3 regions of the Tritonibacter scottomollicae genome follow, and region 3 is predicted to be linked to each of the others. Evidence: riboswitches for the same ligand, from Rfam matches in the RefSeq annotation. Region 3 holds a riboswitch; each other region holds the start of a gene.
What was found. A riboswitch is a leader RNA that binds a small molecule or an ion and turns the genes downstream of it on or off. The one in region 3 is predicted to bind cobalamin.
Positions count from the first base shown of each region.

Region 1: linked by a shared signal. The riboswitch ahead of R1T40_RS10635 (CbtB domain-containing protein) and the one ahead of R1T40_RS13310 (hypothetical protein) in region 3 are both predicted to bind cobalamin.
Region 2: linked by a shared signal. The riboswitch ahead of nrdH (glutaredoxin-like protein NrdH) and the one ahead of R1T40_RS13310 (hypothetical protein) in region 3 are both predicted to bind cobalamin.

Region 1 covers NZ_CP136704.1:2,088,925-2,092,191, reverse strand. The annotation lists gene cobF (precorrin-6A synthase (deacetylating)) at 1-184, opposite strand, end outside; gene R1T40_RS10645 (hypothetical protein) at 283-780, opposite strand; gene R1T40_RS10640 (CbtA family protein) at 852-1,550, opposite strand; gene R1T40_RS10635 (CbtB domain-containing protein) at 1,555-1,725, opposite strand; cobalamin riboswitch at 1,766-1,979, opposite strand; gene R1T40_RS10630 (DUF1636 family protein) at 2,090-2,425, opposite strand; gene cobA (uroporphyrinogen-III C-methyltransferase) at 2,422-3,153, opposite strand; gene R1T40_RS10620 (cobyrinate a,c-diamide synthase) at 3,150-3,267, opposite strand, start outside.
Region 2 covers NZ_CP136704.1:220,774-224,040, reverse strand. The annotation lists gene R1T40_RS01745 (PAS domain-containing sensor histidine kinase) at 1-190, opposite strand, end outside; gene R1T40_RS01740 (GFA family protein) at 635-1,015, shown strand; cobalamin riboswitch at 1,098-1,290, shown strand; gene nrdH (glutaredoxin-like protein NrdH) at 1,391-1,612, shown strand; gene nrdI (class Ib ribonucleoside-diphosphate reductase assembly flavoprotein NrdI) at 1,628-2,050, shown strand; gene nrdE (class 1b ribonucleoside-diphosphate reductase subunit alpha) at 2,032-3,267, shown strand, end outside.
Region 3 covers NZ_CP136704.1:2,665,465-2,668,731, reverse strand. The annotation lists gene R1T40_RS13320 (DNA polymerase III subunit gamma/tau) at 1-572, opposite strand, end outside; gene R1T40_RS13315 (protein-tyrosine phosphatase family protein) at 825-1,355, shown strand; gene R1T40_RS13310 (hypothetical protein) at 1,437-1,835, opposite strand; cobalamin riboswitch at 1,958-2,198, opposite strand; RNA gene ffs (signal recognition particle sRNA small type) at 2,321-2,419, opposite strand; gene R1T40_RS13300 (5'-nucleotidase C-terminal domain-containing protein) at 2,495-3,267, opposite strand, start outside.

The sequences.
Region 1 (3,267 bases), 580 kb from region 3:
GCGGCTGCGCGACCCCCGCCAGCACCTCGGCGCAGATCGCCTGGCGCAGCCCGGCAAGGTCATCCTTGCCTGCACCCTTGTTGGGGATCAGGATCAGATCCTGCGCGCCGAGCGCTTCCACCGCCTGCAACGTCAGATGCTTGGGGTTGCCGGTGCCGATACCGATCAGGCTGAGGTGGAGCATGGGGCGCAATCTCTCAAGAATAAATGGGCGGTCAGATCTGCCCCGGTCTTGGTGCCGTGTCCGGGGCAGGTCAAGGGCATGGTCTCAGGAGCGCACCATCAGCGCGTGTCCACGGTCACCGCAGCCTCGACCGGGTTGCCGTCAACCGCGATAACCCCGTGGCTGTTGGAGTTCAACGAGACCTTCACTTCCACCTCACCCTCGGGCAGCGTGCCGATATGCATCCAGCGGCCATAGAGCCGCCCGATCTTTTCGCCGTTGACATAGACATGGGCGTGGCCTTCGCCCTCCAAATCAGCGCCGGAGGCGTTTTCGGGCGCAAAGCGGAAATTCTGCGGCATCGCGTGCAGGTTCCAGCCCGACATCGGATCGGGGGTCAGTGCAATCTCCAGCGCCGGGGCCTCCGGGCCAGCGGCCATATTGACCATGGCGGAGTGATCATGTGCGGCCATCTCGGCTTGACTGCCGCCGCCATGATGGGCGGGGTCGCCGTGGTCGTGGCCATCAAAGGTCACGCCATTTCCGGCGGCGGTGACCAAGCCGATGCCGCCGCCAAAGACAAGACCGATGGCAAACAGGGCGAGCGAACGGGACATGGGGTCTTCCTTCAATATGGAAATCCCCGCCGGGCGCGATGTGCGCGGCGGGGATCATCAGGCGTTCTGGGTCACGCTGCAGCTGCGTCGCGGGCGGACTCGGTCTGCCAGAAATAGGCGGCAAAGGCGCCCAGCAGCACCCAGGCGGCCATGCCGATGCCAAAGGCCCGCGCGGCAAACAGCGCTCCGATCTCGGTCGGCACCGGGCCGGTGAACGTATCGGGTTCCGGCGCGCCGATCACATGCGGGGCGATCAGCAGCAGCGCCGCCACCACGTAGGACACCAGCTTGCCGCCAAAGGCGATCAGCCACATGGCAACGCCGGCGGTCGCAACGGTGGCCACCCACCAGATCTGACGCGCGCCGACATCGGCGGCGGCGACGCCGGGCACTTCGGGGGCCAGGGTGAAGCCGGGCGCGAAGTGAAAGGCGACAAATCCCGCAATCCCCCAGATGATGCCGTGGCGTGCGGTGACCACATGGCCCTGACGCTCCGCCTGCGACATCAGCGCCACCAGAACGAGCGCGTAGCCGGTGTAGGTCAGCATGGTGAAGAGGACGCTCAGCAGGTTGCGCATCGGCTCATCGAACAGGCCCGGCAGCTCGGGATGGGCACTGACGGGATCACCGCCGAAATGCACCAGCGCGCCGGTTTCATAAAGTTCGGCATGCAACAGCACCGGCTGCACGAAGAAAAGCTGCAGCAGGGCGACGATCAGCCCCGCTGCAGCGCCAGCGAACAACGCGCTGGTCAGAATACGTGCGAGCATGGTCTTAGTGGCAGGGAAAGCCGGTGGCGTGGCGCACGTCATGCGCCGCATCATGCAGGGTCGAGGCCTGCACATGGCCGGTCACGGTGATGATGCCGAGACCCAGAACCACGGCAAAAAGCGCCGGGATGATGCTGGAGACGGATGTGGTCGAGGTAAGCGTCTTGGTCGTCATGTGTGTGTCCTCCGTGCCGTCACACCCGACGGCAGACATAAAGTTCTCGTTCCATACGGCCGGTCTCCTGACTCGCGGGTCACGGCGATCATCCTCCTTCCCGGCACGCAGGCCAGTGGGTTCAGAATGTCGCTCGCCGCTCACAGTCGCGGGGGCGGTTGGGGCTTCGGCGCCGCGATTGGGTCCGCCGTTCCTCATTCCCGTTTCAGTCCCGATGCTTTGCATCATCAGACACCGTATGCATCTGTTGTGCCTTGCGCGCTTTGCTCCGGTCAAGCGTGAATACGCCACCGGAGGCGCTGTTCGCGGCAGTTCCGTGATCTTCAGGGGGCTTGCGGAGGGCGGATAGCCTCTGGCGATGCGGTCAGGGCAGCTCTGCGGGGATGCGGGCAATGGCCTTGAACCGCAGCTCACCCAGCGGCCTTGCATCCGGCAGCGTGCCATCGGCGCTGCTGGCATAGAGGCGCAGGAACGTCAGGATATCGGGCAGATCCGCTGATGTGATCTCGCCAAACAGATAGGCGGTCTTGCCGCTCTGGCGGATCGCCAGGGTCTGTGGGCGGTCGCAGCCCGACATGCAGTCGACCTGCTGCAGCGTCGCGCTCAGCCCCGCCGCCGCCAGCGCCGCGGAGATCTGTCGTGGCAGGTCCGGGTCGGCAGTGCTGCAGCTGCGGCAGAGCGTGAGCGTCGGCTGCGTCATGCGGGCGCGTCTTCATCCGCCAGCGGACCGTAAAGGATCAGCACCGGCGCGGCGCTGTCGATGCGCTCCAGCAGCTCAGGCAGCGCCTGCACCGTGGTGCGGTGCAGCTCCTGCGCCGGGGTGGAGACGCCGAGGGCCACCAGCGCCGGCGTGTCCTGCGGCAGGCCTTCGTCCAACAGCAGCGCCAGCATCGACGCAAAGGTGCGTTTGCCCATATAGACCACCGTGGTGGCCTCCGGATCGGCAAGGGCGGCGAGGTTCATGTGATCCGGCAACCCGCCGGTCACGTCATGGCCGGTGATGAACTGCAGCCGCCGCGCAGTCAGCCGCCGCGTCAGCGGAATGCCCGCCGCCGCTGCTGCGGCCGAGGCGGCGGTGACGCCGGGAATGATCTCGTATTTGATGCCAGCGGCGCGCAGGGCGGTCAGCTCTTCCTCCAAGCGGCCAAAAACACCGCTGTCGCCGGATTTCAGCCGCACGACCTGGGCGCCGGATTGCGCGTATTCCACCAGCAGTTTGCTGACGTGGTCCTGTTTCGGCGAGGGGCGCCCGGCGCGTTTTCCGACCCCCACCAGATCCGCATCCGCATGGGCATGGTCCAGGATTGGCCCCGAGGACAGATCGTCGAACAGCACCGCATCCGCCGCCTCCAGCCGTTTTACGGCCTTCACCGTCAACAGCTCCGGATCGCCGGGACCGGAGGAAACAAAGCTGACAAAGCCACTCATGCGTGCTCTCCCTCATGCTCTGCGGTGATCAGATGGAAGAAGGTGCCGGTGACGTTGCCCTTAATCGAGCCGGTCTCCGGCACCGGGTTGCCATCCGCATCCATGACCCGCGCC
Region 2 (3,267 bases), 1.8 Mb from region 3:
TGGAGCCGCCAAATATCTCCAAAGCGGATTTCCCGAACCAGCCGCTTTCGGGAAGCTGTGCGATTTCCCGCGACCGTTTGTTGATCGCGATATATCGGGGGATCTGGTCGTCACCGACTTCCAAAACGATTACCGCCATGCCTATAGCATCCAATATGGCATAGAGTTCGTTCACTTGCAGTCGTTTCACGCGTTTGTCCCTTTGTGCAGGAGAGCACCTACCGCAGTATGCCGGGGGCAACATCTAACCGAGCATATCCTAGTACCGAGTTTCTCTAAACCAAAATTGAACATGGAGGTCTTCCGGAGGTTCAAATGCGCTGAATTGCGCAGCCTTGGGCATGACGACATCCGCCTGCATACCTGCCAGCGCCCAGACCCTCGCGATGAGGGATGCCGTCGGCAAGAGACAAGAACGCCGGAGGGGATTTACGGGCTCTGCCAGGGTGCGACGGTGCATACAGCGTCGGGCTGATGTACTGGCGGCACAATAAATGGCGTTCTCCGAGCTTTCCCGAACGGAACACCGCCCGGCCCGTCGGCCCGCCGCCAGCGAACCTGTCACCATGAGAACCTTTCATCACACCGACGTGACATGCTAAACTGTCGTGCACGCGAGATGTGGAGGCGCAAGATGACGACGGAGACAGGGGGCTGCCTGTGTGGAAGTGTCCGGATCACAGCAGTCGGACCGCCGATGCGCGTTGGCATGTGCCACTGTCTCGACTGCCGCAAGCATCATGGTGCGGTCTTTTACTGCGCCGCAGTATTTTTGCAGCAAAACGTGACCGTCAGCGGTGATCTGCGCCACTATCAGGAGCGGTACTTCTGCCCTACATGTGGGTCCTCCGTTTTCGCCAAAAGCGGCGATGAGATAGAAGTGCATCTTGGCGCCTTGGATAAGCCGGACATGTTTGCGCCAGAGTATGAACTATGGGTGCAGCGGCGTGAAAGCTGGCTTCCTGCGCTCGACGGCCGCCCACAACACGATCAAAACCGGCACCAAGACGACTAGCGCGCAGCTATCCACATGCCTCTGTGGAAAACTTCCCTGAAGAAACCATACACCATATATTGACCATTTGCTGGATCTGCATCAATATCGTGTTGCTTTGGTTCTTGTGAGGCGACTCGCAAGCAATGAGGGAAATCGGTGAAAAACCGACGCTGCCCCCGCAACTGTAAGCGGCAAGTCCACCCTGGGCCACTGATGCGCAAGACGCATTGGGAAGGCGGGATTGGGCATTTGAGCCGTGAAGCCAGGAGACCTGCCAAAGCAGACAACGACGACCGCGGCGGAGGGCCCGGACGCGTGACACGGTGCTGTTTCGGCGCCGGGTTCCGTGTCCCCTTTCGTCCAAGCAGACAAAACCTGAGGGACCCTTTGCTGATGAGCATCACCGTCTATTCCAAACCCGCCTGTGTGCAATGCACCGCCACCACCCGCGCACTCGAGGCGAAGGGAATTTCTTTCGACGTGATCGATCTGACCGAAGATGCTGCCGCAATGGAAATGGTACAGGGCCTTGGTTACCGTCAGGCCCCTGTGGTTGTCGCCGGACAAGAGCACTGGGCCGGGTTTCGCCCCGACCTGATCGGCCGTCTGGCCTGATCCGGCGCTGATCGGATGGCCGGGCTCGTCTTTTTCTCTTCACGATCGGGCAACACGGCCCGATTGGTGGAGCGCCTCGGGCTGGAGGCTCTGCGGCTGCCGCAGGCAGGGCCGCCGCCTGAGCTGGACGCGCCCTTTGTACTGGTGTCTCCGACCTTCGCCGACGGCGAAGGGCGCGGCGCAGTGCCCAAGCCGGTCATTCGGCTTTTGAACAACACACGCAATCGCGCCCTCCTGCGGGGCGTGATCGCGGGAGGCAACCGCAACTTTGGTGCGACCTTTGCCCTTGCCGGTGAGGTCATCGCACGCAAGTGCAGCGTCCCCGTTCTCTACCGCTTTGAACTGGCGGGAACCGAAACAGACATTACCCGCATCCGCGCGGGCCTTGCCCGGTTCTGGGCAGCACAGGAGAGCCAGACATGCTTGACGCAAGCGTAACCGCCGATCTCGACTATCATGCCCTGAACGCGATGCTGAACCTCTATGATGATGAGGGGAAGATCCAGTTTGACGCCGACCGCATGGCGGCACGGCAGTATTTCCTGCAGCATGTGAACCAGAACACCGTTTTCTTTCATTCGCTGGAGGAAAAGCTGTCCTATCTGGTCAAGGAAGGCTTCTATGAAGCGGCTGTGCTTGATCAATACGAGCGCAGTTTCCTCCACCAGATCTGGGACGCGGCCTTTGCCAAGAAATTCCGGTTCCCGAGCTTTCTGGGGGCGTTCAAATACTACACCTCCTACACGCTGAAGACCCGCGATGGGCAGCGCTATCTGGAGCGTTACGAGGACCGGGTGGTGATGAATGCGCTGACGCTGGCGCGGGGTGACGCAGCGCTGGCGATGCAGCTGATGGGCGAGATCATCGACGGCCGGTTCCAGCCTGCCACGCCGACCTTTCTGAATGCCGGCAAGACGGCGCGGGGCGAGTTCGTCTCCTGCTTCCTGTTGCGGCTGGAAGACAACATGGAAAGCATCGGGCGCGGCATCAACTCCGCCCTGCAGCTCAGCAAACGCGGCGGTGGCGTGGCCCTGATGCTGACCAACATTCGCGAGCATGGCGCCCCGATCAAGGGGATCGAGAACCAGTCTTCCGGGGTGATCCCGGTGATGAAACTGCTGGAAGACAGCTTCTCCTACGCCAACCAGCTGGGCGCACGGCAGGGCGCAGGTGCGGTCTATCTGAACGCCCACCACCCGGATATCCTGCGTTTCCTCGACACCAAGCGCGAAAACGCCGATGAGAAGATCCGCATCAAGACACTGAGCCTTGGCGTGGTCATTCCCGACATCACCTTCCAGCTCGCCAAGAAGAACGAGGACATGTATCTGTTCTCGCCCCACGACGTGGAAAAGGTGTATGGCAAAGCCTTCTCGGAAATCTCGGTCACCGAGAAATATCACGAGATGGTGGACAACCCGCAGATCCGCAAGAAGAAGATCAACGCCCGCGCCTTCTTCCAGACCATTGCCGAGATCCAGTTCGAATCCGGCTACCCCTACATCATGTTTGAGGACACGGTGAATTCGGCCAACCCGATCGCCGGTCGGATTTCGATGTCCAACCTCTGCTCCGAGATCCTGCAAGTGAACACCGCGTCCGAGTTCACCGATGACCTCTCTTACGCGCAGATGGGCACCGATATTTCCTGCAAT
Region 3 (3,267 bases):
CGCTGACAGCGCGACAGCACCGTCACCGGCACCTTGCGGATCTCGGTGGTGGCAAAGATGAATTTCACATGCGCCGGTGGTTCCTCCAGCGTCTTCAACAGCGCGTTGAAGGCGGAGGTCGACAGCATGTGCACCTCATCGATGATGTAGATCTTGTAGCGGGCCGAGGCGGCGCGATAGGCGACGCTGTCGATAATCTCGCGGATGTCGCCAACCCCGGTGCGCGAGGCGGCGTCCATCTCCATCACGTCCACATGGCGCCCCTCCATGATCGCCAGGCAATGCTCGCATTTGCCGCAAGGCTCCGTGGTGGGGCCGCCGGTACCGTCCTCGCCGATGCAGTTCATGCCTTTGGCGATGATCCGCGCGGTGGTGGTTTTGCCGGTGCCGCGAATGCCGGTCATGATGAAGGCCTGAGCGATGCGATCCGCGGCAAAGGCGTTCTTCAGCGTGCGCACCATGGCGTCCTGACCAACCAGATCGGCAAAGGTCTCGGGCCGGTACTTGCGTGCCAGAACCTGATATTGTCCGCCTTGCGGGGCGGGGGCGGTCTCGGGGCTATGCTCGCTCATGAGGGCCTTTCGGATGGTCTTTGAGGGGCGCTGCCCGGATTCGTGGACGGCGCCGAAATGATCCCGTGCAAACTAAGCGGCACCGCGCGCTTCGTCCACCGCTGTTGCGCGGCCTGCGTGTTTCAAGGCGCACACTGAGCAGGGTGAATCCGGCCGCGTGCAAAAAAGGCTACCGATCAGCTGCTTGCCGAGGCTATGGTATCTTGTACTGTATCGCGGGTTTAGGGTCGCGCCTCCCGGGGGGGAGATTAAATGGTGAGTGCTTCTGAACTGCAGCCGCACCCGGCTGCGCAACCTCTTGTGCTTCATGCGCTGTCGATTGGTGACGGCATTCTTGCGCTCAGCCAGGCACCTGGGGCAGGGGGCGATTACGCTGGTGATCTTCGACTGATCGGAGAATGGAAACCCTCGATCGTAATCTCGATGACCACCCGCGTGGAGCACGTCATCCTGGGGGTCGAGAATATCGGCAGCGATCTTCAGGGGCTCGGCAGTCGTTGGTTCCACTTGCCTGTGGATGATTTTCAAACCCCTGGCGATGACATGCAGGATCGCTGGGCCGATGTCAGCGCGTTGGCGCGTCAGGCGATGTCGGGTGGCGGTCGAGTGCTGGTGCATTGCAGGGGCGGCTGCGGGCGCTCCGGTATGGTTGCCCTGCGATTGATGATCGAGAGCGGGGAGCGCCCGGATGCAGCATTGGCACGATTGCGGGCGCAGCGCCCCTGCGCTGTGGAAACCGATGCGCAGTTGATCTGGGCCCAAGGGCCGCGCAGCGCCCCCTAGTCGCGCGATGGCAGCTGTAGCTGATCGGCAGGGCTGGATGTTCGCGTGGAGCGGCAGGCGCTCTGGCCGGGTCGCGGGAGGTTACATCGGTACAATGGTTTCGGCGCGTGTCAGGCTGAGGGGCCGGGCTTCACCAAAGGCGCGCGGCACCTCTGCCGCACTGCGGGCCGGCAGATCGGCCATGTCCGGCGACAGCATGGCATCGGCAAACCGGTCCAGTGTTTCGGTCTCGGTGCTCGCCGAGACATCACAGAACACCCGGATGCGATCATGACTGGCGGCGAACCGCGCCGGACAGGCTTTTTCACAGCCGTCGAGCTGGCTATCGCCCGAAATCTCAAAATCGTCACGGGTGACGGCTCGTGCGCGGTCAAGCGCTCCGGCAAGGGCGCGCAACATACGCTCTGCCGCCGGGCAGGGGCGGCCCAGATGCATACAGGTTGTCGCCACAAAATCATGTGTCTGTTCGGGATTTTCCATCAAAGTGCCCTCCGCACAAAGTATCATGTCGGGGCGGTGCGGCAGGAGAGACCGTTGGCAGCGGGGATGCAGTGAACCTGCGGTGTGCCATCAGACCTCATCCAGGACACCCCGCCCGGTTTCAGGTTCTTTCGGTGATGGCAGGTCTCCTGACTTGCGGGTCGCTGCGTGCCGGTCCTTCCCGGTCCAACTGGCCGCCTTGGCCTCTGGAACCAGTGGTCACACCGGGTTGCTCGCCGCTTACAGTTGCGGGGGCAGTCATGGACTTGGGTCTGGGTCTGTTGCCCATCGCCTCACCATGTTCCCTTTTCATTCCAAACAGCCAAAGCGGGCCAGTTGGAAACCATCACCAATATGGGTAGCGAGCTGCCCGCCGAGTCGTCAACGATGTTATCGCTGCAGCTGCATAATACTCGCACGCAGGCGGGCGAGAGATACGGCGGGGTCTTCTAAACACAAAACCCCGCCAATGGCGGGGCTTCGTGAAGTGAGAGGTTGGACATCGACCCAAGCGGGGCTCGTTGTGGCTGCTTCCTTCCGGACCTGACCAGGTTGGCGAGGCGCTTGCCCGCGCCAACCCCTCGAATCCCGATATAGGGAAATGATGGAATGATGACAACCCGGCGCCGTGGGATTCCTGGTAGCTCTGCCGTGTCCGTTCAGAGATCCAGGGTCAGCGACAGGAAGCCGCTTTCCATCGCCGTGGCACTGGCGGCGACGTGGTCCGGCAACTCGTAGAGGAAACTGCGTGCGCCGGGGCCGGTGATGGCGACCGCCTGCACCCCTAGGTCAGGACGGAGCTGCCAGGGGTAGGGAAGTGTTGCCAGCGGGTCCTTTTGCACTGCACCGGTCACATAGGCCGTGACCGCATCCCGGATCATCATCGGCGCAAGTTGCAAGGTCGGAGCGTCCCCCAGCATGCGAAAGTTGCCCCCGCCACTGCTGCGATAGCTGTTGTAGGCAACGGCAAACAGTTGGTCCTGTCGCAGGGGCGACCCATTCCAGCGCAGGTTTCGGACACGTCCCGGCGCATCGCTGACCGGTCGCCCATCCGCATCAAAACGCGCGGGGGCGGTTGGGTCGATCTCATACTCCAGCCCAAAAATCACATCGAAATTATGCCCCGCACGATCCGGGTTGGCCAGCAGGGTCCCTGGCATATCCGGGGTGAGCTGATTGAACAGCCCGGCCGACATTTCCAGCCAGTCCGTCAGCTGGGCACCGCTGACAATCACGCAGCGCAGCTCGTTCGGGTAGATATAAATGTCGGCGACATGGCGTCGGGACACCTTGCCAGCTGGTACATGCGTATAGTTAAGCGGCCCGGCCCGCCCGCCGAACTTTGCCGGCGCCACAGCGGAAAGAAGCGGCAGCCCAGCATGCGGTGAAGCTGCGAGAAGTGGGCGAACCGCAGCGGCCTGCGCTTGTGCCG